2 regions of the Streptomyces antibioticus genome follow, and region 1 is predicted to be linked to the other one. Evidence: riboswitches for the same ligand, from Rfam matches in the RefSeq annotation. Region 1 holds a riboswitch; the other holds the start of a gene.
The links. A riboswitch is a leader RNA that binds a small molecule or an ion and turns the genes downstream of it on or off. The one in region 1 is predicted to bind ZMP and ZTP.

Region 1 (4,909 bases):
TCTTGAGGGCGCCGTAGAGCTTGCCCTCGTACTGCCGCTCCAGCTCCGGGACCGGGGTGCCGGTCAGCGTGGAGTAGACGGTGAGGAGGTTGCTGACGCCGGGCTTGTTCTCGGGGTCGAAGCGGACGACCGTGTCGGTGTCGGTGACCGCGCTCCTGACCTTCTTCGCGGTGGCCTTCGGGTCGTCGAGCAGGTTGATGAGGCCCTTCGGCGTGGACGCCGACTTGCTCATCTTGATCGCCGGGTCCTGGAGGTCGTAGATCTTCGCCGTCTCCTTGAGGATGTACGGCTTCGGGATCGTGAAGGTCTGGCCGAAGCGGCCGTTGAAGCGCTCGGCGAGGTCGCGGGTCAGCTCGATGTGCTGGCGCTGGTCCTCGCCGACCGGGACCTCGTTGGCCTGGTAGAGCAGGATGTCCGCGACCTGGAGGATCGGGTACGTGAACAGGCCGACGGAGGCGCGGTCGGCGCCCTGCTTGGCCGACTTGTCCTTGAACTGCGTCATCCGGCTGGCCTCGCCGAAGCCGGTGAGGCAGTTCATGATCCAGGCGAGCTGGGCGTGCTCGGGGACATGGCTCTGGACGAAGAGCGTGCAGCGCTCGGGGTCGAGACCGGCGGCCAGGAGCTGGGCGGCGGCCAGCCGGGTGTTGGCCGTCAGCTCCTTCGGGTCCTGCGGGACCGTGATCGCGTGCAGGTCGACGACCATGTAGAACGCGTCGTGCGACTCCTGGAGGGCCACCCACTGGCGCACGGCGCCGAGGTAGTTGCCGAGGTGGAACGAGCCTGCGGTGGGCTGGATTCCGGAGAGCACGCGAGGTCGATCAGAGGCCATGCCCCCCATTGTCTCAGAGAGCTCGAGGGGGTTCGGAGCGTGGGGAACTGCGGGTCGGTCGGGGTTGCCCGCGCAGTTCCCCGCGCCCCTGACGGGGCGCTGCTCCCTGGCCGGTGCTGATCAGCCCAGGTCGATCTCCGGGTACAGCGGGAAGGCCGCGACCAGGTCCGTCGCCCGGGTGGAGATCTCGTCCGCGATCTTCGCGTCCAGGACGTGGGCGGCCTTCGAGGGGGCACCCGACTTCGTCGTGCCCGGCTCGGTGGTGGTGAGGACGCGGTCGATCAGGGCGGCGACCTCGTCCATCTCCGCCGTGCCGAGACCGCGGGTGGTCAGGGCCGGGGTGCCGATGCGGATGCCGGAGGTGTACCAGGCGCCGTTCGGGTCGGCGGGGATGGCGTTGCGGTTGGTGACGATCCCGGAGTCGAGGAGCGCGGCCTCGGCCTGGCGGCCGGTGAGGCCGTAGGAGGCCGCCACGTCGATCAGGTTGAGGTGGTTGTCGGTGCCGCCGGTGACCAGGGTGGCGCCCCGGCTGGTCAGGCCCTCGGCCAGCGCGCGGGAGTTGTCGACGATCCGCCGGGCGTAGTCCTGGAAGGCGGGCTGCCGGGCCTCGGCGAGGGCGACGGCCTTGGCGGCCATCACGTGCGGCAGGGGGCCGCCGAGGACCATCGGGCAGCCGCGGTCGACCTGGTCCTTGAGGGAGTCGTCGCACAGCACCATGCCGCCGCGCGGGCCGCGCAGCGACTTGTGGGTGGTGGTCGTGACGATCTGGGCGTGCGGGACCGGGTCGAAGTCGCCGGTGAGCACCTTGCCCGCGACCAGGCCCGCGAAGTGCGCCATGTCGACCATGAGGGTCGCGCCGACCTCGTCGGCGATCTCGCGCATGATCCGGAAGTTCACCAGACGGGGGTACGCGGAGTAGCCGGCGACGATGATCAGCGGCTTGAAGTCACGGGCGGAGGCGCGCAGGGCGTCGTAGTCGATGAGGCCGGTCGCCGGGTCGGTGCCGTAGGAGCGCTGGTCGAACATCTTGCCGCTGATGTTCGGGCGGAAGCCGTGGGTGAGGTGGCCGCCGGCGTCCAGGGACATGCCGAGCATGCGCTGGTTGCCGAACGCCTGGCGCAGCTCGGCCCAGTCGGCGTCGGTGAGGTCGTTGACCTGGCGGGCGCCGGCCTTCTCCAGGAACGGGACCTCGACGCGGGCGCCGAGGACCGCCCAGAAGGCGACGAGGTTGGCGTCGATGCCGGAGTGCGGCTGGACGTAGGCGTGCCGGGCGCCGAACAGCTCCTTGGCGTGCTCGGCGGCGAGGGACTCGACCGTGTCGACGTTGCGGCAGCCGGCGTAGAAGCGGCGGCCGATGGTGCCCTCGGCGTACTTGTCGCTGAACCAGTTGCCCATCGCGAGGAGGGTGGCCGGGGAGGCGTAGTTCTCGGAGGCGATCAGCTTGAGCATCTCGCGCTGGTCGGCGACCTCCTGGCCGATGGCGTCGGCGACGCGCGGCTCGACGGCGCGGATCACGTCGAGGGCCGCGCGGAAGGCGGTCGACTGGGTGGAGAGGTTCTCGGCGGGGCGGGACTGCTGCTCTGACATGGCGTCGGCCTCCGGTGGCGTGGGCGTCAAGCGGTCACGGTTCTCGGTCTGGCCCAGGCGCACGGCACTCGGTCACACACAGGCCGCTCCCCGATGGTCCGTCCCATCCCAGCGCGCCAGTCACGGCCCGGTCAGCAGCCTACCGCCCGGCCGGGGACTGTCGGCCTACAGTCCGTCTGTGGTGTTCGGAATGGTGTGCGCCCTCGGCGCTGCGGTGTGTTTCGGTACGGCGACGGTGTTGCAGGCGATGGCCGCGCGGGCCGCCTCCGGGGGCGGTGGCGGGGAGGCGGCGCTGCTGCTGAGGGCGCTGCGGCAGTGGCGGTATCTGGCGGGCCTGGGGCTGGACGGGCTCGGTTTCGTGTTCCAGATCCTCGCGCTGCGCTCCCTCGCGATCTACGCCGTGGGGGCGGCGCTGGCGTCGAGCCTCGCGGTGACGGCGGTGGTCGCGGCGCGGCTGCTGCGGGTCCGGCTGAGCCGGACGGAGTGGACGGCCGTCGGGGTGGTCTGCGCGGGCCTGGCGCTGCTGGGCCTCGCCGCGGGCCCGGAGGGCGACGAGACGGGGCCGGGGTGGCTGCCCTGGGCGATGCTCGGCACGGCGGCCGCGGTCCTGGCCCTGGGCCTGTCCGGGCGGTGGCTGCCGGAACGTGGGCGGTCACCGGTGCTGGGCCTGGGCGCGGGCTTCGGCTTCGGCGTGGTGGAGGTCGCGGTCCGCCTGATCGACACGCTGTCCCCCGGCCCCCTCCTGACCGACCCGTCCCTGTACGCACTCCTCCTCGGCGGCGGCGCGGCCTTCCTCTCCCTGACCTCGGCCCTGCAACGCGGCTCGGTGACGGCGGCGACGGCCGGCATGGTGATCGGCGAGACGGTCTGGCCGGCGGTGATCGGCGTGGTGTGGCTGGGCGACGGGACACGGGAGGGCTGGGCGTGGGTGGCGGTCCTGGGCTTCGCGGTGGCGGTGGCGGGGGCGCTGGCGCTGGCGCGGTTCGGGGAGGCGCCGGACGCCGGCGCCGGGCCGAGGTGAGGGGTGGCGGCGGCACGTGAAGGGCTGCGGCGCCGTCGTGGCCGGTCGCGCGGTTCCCCGCGCCCCTGGGGAGGTTCAGCCCAGGTCGGTCCCCGGGTCCGAGACCCCCAGGGCCGTGCACAGGGTGGTCAGGGTGGGGGTCCAGGCGTGGTCCGGTGGGGTGGCGTAGCCGATCACCAGGGCGTCCGGGGGTGTGTCGGTCGCGTCGGGGTGGTGGTGGCGGGGGGTCAGGGGGTCGAGGGCCAGGCCGAGGTGGGCGGCGGCGCGGATCACGTCGCGTTCGGTGCCGGGCGGGAGGCGCAGGACGGCGTGCAGGCCCGCCGCGATGCCGGTGACGCGGACCCAGGGGGCGCGCTCGGCCAGCACCGAGACGAGGGCGTCGCGGCGGCGCCGGTAGCGGAGGCGGGAGGCGCGCACGTGACGGTCGTGGGCGCCGGAGGTGATGAACTCCGCCAGGGTCAACTGGTCCAGGACCCCGCAGGTGTCCACCGCGCCCTTGGCGGCGGCGAGTTCGCGGGCCAGGCCGGGCGGGGCCACGATCCAGCCCAGACGCAGACCGGGGGCCAGGGACTTGCTGGCCGTGCCCAGGTACACCACGTGGTCGGGGTCCAGGCCCTGGAGCGCGCCCACGGGCCGGCGGTCGTAGCGGAACTCGCCGTCGTAGTCGTCCTCCAGGACCAGGCCGCCGGTGCGGCGCGCCCACTCCACGACGGCCGCGCGCCGGTCGTGGTGCAGCGCCACGCCCGTCGGGAACTGGTGCGCGGGGGTGAGCAGGACCGCGCCGCCGGGCGGCAACGCGGAGGGGTCCGTGCCGTGTTCGTCGAACGGCAGGGGGTCCGTGGGCAGCCCCGCCGTCTCCGCCAGCCGCCAGTGCGCGTCCAGGCCGTACGACTCGACGGCGAGGGTGCGTACCCCGCGCGCGCTCAGGACCGTGGCGAGGAGTTGCAGCGCGTGGGCGAAGCCGGCGCACACCACGACGCGTTCGGGGTCGGCGCGCACCCCGCGGACCCGGGCCAGATAGCCGGCGAGCGCGGCGCGCAGTTCGGGCCGGCCGCGCGGATCGCCGTAGCCGAGGGCGTCGTAGGGCGCGACGGCGAGCGCGCGGCGGGCGGCCCGCAGCCAGGCGGCGCGCGGGAAGGAGGCGAGGTCGGGGGAGCCGGCGCGCAGGTCGTGGCGCGGCCGGGCGCGGGCGGGCCGGCGCGGGGCCGCCCCGGCCGAGGGGACGACGGACCGGTCCGCCACCCGGGTGCCGGAGCCCTGCCGGGCGGTGAGCCAGCCCTCGGCGACGAGGTCGGAGTAGGCCGCGGCGACCGTGTTGCGGGCCAGCCCCAGGTCGGCGGCGAGGGAGCGGGAGGACGGCAGCCGGGTGCCGGGGGCGAGGCGCCCGCCGCGGACCGCCTCGCGCAGGGCGTCGGTGAGCCCCCGGCGCACCCCCGGGCCGGACGGTTCGAGATGCAGGTCGACCCCGAGAG
Region 2 (4,909 bases), 5.1 Mb from region 1:
CGCCCCACTCGGGGTACAGGGCGACCTTCTTCTCGTGGAGCGCCATGATCTCGCCGGCCAGCCCCGGGTCCATGTCGTCGGAGACGTCGGGGCCGATGCGGATCCTGGCGAGGTGCGGAAGGATCTCGGGGTCTCCGGCCAGGTGGACCGGGTCGTGCATGTACCGCTCCAGGGCGGCCAGATCGGCGATGCCCACGCAGTAGCCGTGGGTGAGGCCCTCGGCGGGGTCGCCCAGGCTCTGTCCCACGGTGGCGAACGACACCGACTCCACGGAGGCCGTCCGGCGCATCAGCGCGAGGACGCGGTCCCTCTGTTCCTCGGTCGTCCCGTCCTTGAAGGCGAAGCGCAGCATGTGAACGATCATGGTCTCCCACCCGCTCGATTGAACTCATCGGTTCAGTCAACTTGCCTTGCTGGTAGCACAGTTAGAATGAACCCATGGGTTCAGTAGAGTCAAGCGGGGCCGGTGGCGTGACGCGTGGCCGGGTGGACAAGCGGCAGGCGATCCTGGACGCCGCGTTCACCGTCTTCGCCCGGCGCGGGTACGCGCAGGCGTGCGTCCAGGAGATCGCGGAGGAGGCGCGCGTCGCCAAACCGACGGTCTACAGCCATCTGCGCGACAAGGAGACCCTCTTCCGCCACACGGTCGAACTGGCCGCCGACGCCCTGGCGGCGGAGAGCCTCGCCGCGGTCGAACGGCTGCGCACCCTCGGCCCCGACGGCGACCTGCGGGCGGCGCTCACGGATCTCGCCCGGCGGCTGCTGACGGTGTGCTGCGGTGAACGCTCCCGCGCGCTGCGGTCGTTGACGTACGCGCAGGTGTCGCAGTTCCCCGATCTGATCGACACCGTGCAGGAGCGCACCGCGCACCGCCCGCGCGCGGCGCTCGCCGACCGGCTGGCCCGGCTCTCGCTGGCCGGCCGGCTGCGCGGCGGCGACCCGGAGCGGGCCGCCGAGCACTTCTTCGCCCTGCTCACCGGCCCGCTGGAGTCGCGTTCCCGGCTGGGCACCCGCCGGGTCCCCGCCGCCGAGCTGCGCGATGTGGCGGAGGCGGCGGTGGACGTCTTCCTGCGCGCCTACGGCGCCGACGAACCCGCCTCGCACTGAGCCTTCTGTTCAGCGAGTTGCCAGCCCTAGCTGGGCGGACGCCGCGTCGACGGTCTGCTCCAGCAGGACGGCGATCGTCATGGGCCCCACCCCGCCGGGGACCGGGGTGATCAGGCCGGCCCGGGTGCGGGCGGTGTCGAAGTCGACGTCACCGACGTTGCCCGCGTTGTATCCGGCGTCGATCACGACGGCGCCGGGCCTGATGTCCTCGCCGCGAATCAGCCGGGGCCGTCCCACGGCCGCGACGACGACGTCCGCCTCCCGTACGGCCGCCGCCAGGTCCGCCGTACGGGAGTGGCAGTAGGTGACGGTGGCGTCGCGGGCGAGCAGCAGCATGCCGACGGGCTTGCCGAGGATCGCGCTGCGGCCCACCACCACGGCACGCCGGCCCGTGAGTTCGACGTCGTACGCGTCCAGCAGCCGCATGATTCCGCCGGGGGTGCAGGACGCGAAGCCGGGCCGTCCGAAGCTCATCGAGGCGAAGCTGCTCATCGTGACGCCGTCGACGTCCTTCTCCGGCGCGATGGCCTCGAACGCCGCCCGCTCGTCGATGTGCGGGCCGACGGGGTGCTGCAACAGGATGCCGTGCACGGCGGGGTCCTGCGACAAGGTCCGCAGGGTGCCTACGAGTTCGGCGGTCGTGGTGGCGGCCGGCAGGCTGACGAGCCGCGAGTCGATGCCGGCCTTCGCGCACCGGGCCCGCTTCATCCGGACGTACGTCACCGAGGCCGGATCCTCGCCCACCAGCACCGTGGCGAGGCACGGCGTCACACCGGTACGCCGGGTGATCTCCGCCGCCCTGACCGACGTCTCCTCGACGACGCGCCGGGCCAGGGCGGTCCCGTCCATCAGCCGGGCCGTCCGGGTCTGCATGTGCGTGCGCGTGCGGGACATGGTCGCCTCCAGGCGTCGCTGACCACTCGCCCAGGCGCACGGCATCGACCGGTTCGGCAGGCCGCTCCCCGGTGGTGCTCCACCTCAGCGCCAGTCACGGCCCACACGCCACTGTAGTGGACCGCTCGCGGCGGCCGGGGTGTCTCGGGCGGTGGGACGCGTGGTGGACGGGCCGGTCCCGGGTGTGCTTTCATCCGGCCATGGAGACCACTGGACCGGCTTACGCCGTGCTGCTCGACCCGTTCTGGGTGAGCCGCCGCGCCGACCAGTTCGACCAGGTCTGTCGCTGAACGCCGTACGACGGCTCGCGACCTCCGACCTCTCTCCCGCCTGAATCGGTTTCCTGATTCCTCCGTCCGCTCCGATCGGCCCCTGTCCCAGGGCCGGTGAGCGGTCCGCCCGGCGTTGCCTCGAAGGACCCCCATGGCCCAGCCCGCAGTTCTGCCCGTCATCGACATCTCCCGCTTCCGAGGTCCCGACTCCGACCGTGCCGCCTTCCTGGCCGAACTCCGTTCCGCCGCCCATGAGACGGGCTTCTTCTACGTCACCGGCCACGGCGTCCCCAGGGCGCTGCGCGACGAGGTGCTCGCCCTGGCGCGTGCCTTCTTCGCGCTGCCGGAGCACCAGCGGCTGGAGATCGAGAACGTCAACTCGCCTCAGTTCCGGGGCTATACGCGCACCGGTACCGAGTACACGGCGGGCAGCCCCGACTGGCGGGAGCAGATCGACATCGGCCCCGAGCGTGCCGCGCTGACGACGGGCCCGGGCGACCCCGACTACGTGCGGCTCGTGGGACCCAACCAATGGCCGTCCGCGCTGCCGGAGTTGAGGGACACCGTACTGCGCTGGCAGGCGGAGGCGCTGCGGGTGAGCCGTGAGGTGCTGCGGGCCCTGGCTGCCGCGCTGGGGCAGGACGAGGGCTACTTCGACCAGTGGTTCGACGACGAGGCGGCCGTCCATGTGAAGATCGTGCACTATCCCCCGCGCGCCGCCCAGGACGCCGATCAGGGCGTGGGCGCGCACAAGGACTACGGCTATCTCGCCCTGTTGCAGCAGGACGACATCGGCGGGCTCCAGGTGCGGCGCGAGGACGGCGGGTGGATCGACGCGGTGCCCGTGCACGACGCGTTCGTGTTCAACATCGGCGAGATGCTGGAGATCGCCACCCAGGGCTATCTGAGGGCCACTCAGCACCGGGTGGTCAGCCCGCAGCCCGGTGTCCACCGCTACTCGATTCCCTTCTTCCTCGGCCCGCGTCTGGACGCGGTGGTCAAACCCCTGCTCCTGCCACCGGAGTTGGCGGCGCTCAGTCGCGGCGTGAGCGACGACCCGGACAATCCGCTCCTGGCGGCCTTCGGGGAGAACGCCGTGGTGGGCTGGCTGCGTTCGCATCCGCGGGTGGCCGAGCGCTGGTGGTCCGACGTCCTGGCCCGGCGGGAGAACGCCCGATGAGCGACGGACGCTGGGGGTTCGAGACCCGGCAGGTGCACGCCGGCGCGGTGCCGGACCCGGCCACCGGCGCGCGGGCCGTACCGGTCCACCAGTCCGCGAGCTATGTCTTCCGGGACACCGCGCACGCGGCGGCGGCCTTCGAGCTGAGCGATCTCGCCACGCACGCGTACACGCGGCTGTCGAATCCGACGACCGCCGTGGCGGAGGACCGGATCGCGTCCCTGGAGGGCGGTTCGGCGGCGGTCGCCGTGGCCAGCGGGCAGGCCGCGACGAGCCTCGCCCTGCTCAACCTGGCCCGGGCGGGCGACCACATCGTGGCCTCGTCGTCCCTGTACGGCGGCACCCGCACCCTGCTGGAACACACGTTCGCCGACTTCGGCATCGACGTCACGTTCGTCGACGACCCGGACGACCCCGGTGCCTGGGCGGCGGCCGTACGTCCCGCAACGAAGGCGCTGTTCGGGGAGAGCCTCGGCAATCCGCGCGGCAACGTCCTGGACATCGAGGCGGTGGCCCGGGTCGCCCACGAGGCCGGGGTGCCGTTCGTGGTCGACAACACGGTGCTCACGCCGTATCTGCTGCGGCCGTTCGAGCACGGCGCGGACATCGTCGTGCACTCCACCACCAAGTTCCTCTCCGGACACGGCACCGCGATCGGCGGGATCGTCGTGGACGGCGGGAGGTTCGACTTCGGTGCCGATCCCGGCCGTTGGCCGGGGCTGACCCGGCCCGATCCGACCTACGGCGGGCTGTCGTTCTGGGACTCCTTCTCCGACCTCGGGCTCGCCTACGCGCTGCGGCTGCGCACCCGGCTGGTGCGCGATCTGGGTCCTGCCGTCTCGCCGTTCAACAGCTTCCTGCTGCTCCAGGGCCTGGAGACGCTCAGCCTGCGTATCGAGCGGCATGTGTCCAACGCGCACGCGCTCGCCGTCTGGCTGGAGGACCAGCCTCAAGTGCGGCGGGTGCACTACCCGTCGCTGCCCTCCAGCCCGTGGCGGACGCAGGCCAAGCGCTATCTGCCACGCGGTGCCGGGGCGGTCCTCTCCTTCGAACTCGCGGGCGGTCTGCGGGCGGGGCGGCGGTTCGTGGAAGGGGTCCGGCTGTTCAGCCATCTCGCGAACATCGGTGACGTCCGCAGTCTGGTCATCCACCCCGCCTCCACCACCCACGCCCAACTGGACGCCCGTCAGCAGGCGGCGGCCGGTGTCACGCCCGGGCTGGTGCGTCTGTCGGTCGGCATCGAGGGCGTCGACGACCTGATCGCCGACCTCGCGGCGGGCCTGAGAGCGGCCGCCGAATGAACTCCCTCCCCCGCCCGCGCACTTCCGCGCGCCCACGTCCCAGAGGAGCCCGATCCGTCATGCGCCGCAGCACCGCCCTCCGGCACGCCGCCACCACGACCGTCCTCGTCGGCCTGGCCGCGACCGGCTGCGGCACCGGCGCCGCCGACAGCCCC

Region 2: it holds a riboswitch for ZMP and ZTP, as region 1 does, so the genes downstream of both, AFM16_RS01135 (bifunctional 5,10-methylenetetrahydrofolate dehydrogenase/5,10-methenyltetrahydrofolate cyclohydrolase) here and AFM16_RS24140 (glycine hydroxymethyltransferase) in region 1, are expected to answer to the same signal.

The regions. Positions count from the first base shown of each region.
Region 1 is NZ_CM007717.1:5,294,893-5,299,801, reverse strand. Features, by position in the region: gene trpS (tryptophan--tRNA ligase) at 1-829, opposite strand, end outside; gene AFM16_RS24140 (glycine hydroxymethyltransferase) at 950-2,416, opposite strand; ZMP/ZTP riboswitch at 2,461-2,550, opposite strand; gene AFM16_RS24135 (DMT family transporter) at 2,607-3,437, shown strand; gene pdxR (MocR-like pyridoxine biosynthesis transcription factor PdxR) at 3,513-4,909, opposite strand, start outside.
Region 2 is NZ_CM007717.1:244,343-249,251, forward strand. Features, by position in the region: gene AFM16_RS01125 (Dabb family protein) at 1-364, opposite strand, end outside; gene AFM16_RS01130 (TetR/AcrR family transcriptional regulator) at 439-1,107, shown strand; gene AFM16_RS01135 (bifunctional 5,10-methylenetetrahydrofolate dehydrogenase/5,10-methenyltetrahydrofolate cyclohydrolase) at 1,117-1,980, opposite strand; ZMP/ZTP riboswitch at 2,023-2,109, opposite strand; gene AFM16_RS01140 (isopenicillin N synthase family dioxygenase) at 2,425-3,453, shown strand; gene AFM16_RS01145 (O-acetylhomoserine aminocarboxypropyltransferase/cysteine synthase family protein) at 3,450-4,754, shown strand; gene AFM16_RS01150 (ABC transporter substrate-binding protein) at 4,814-4,909, shown strand, end outside.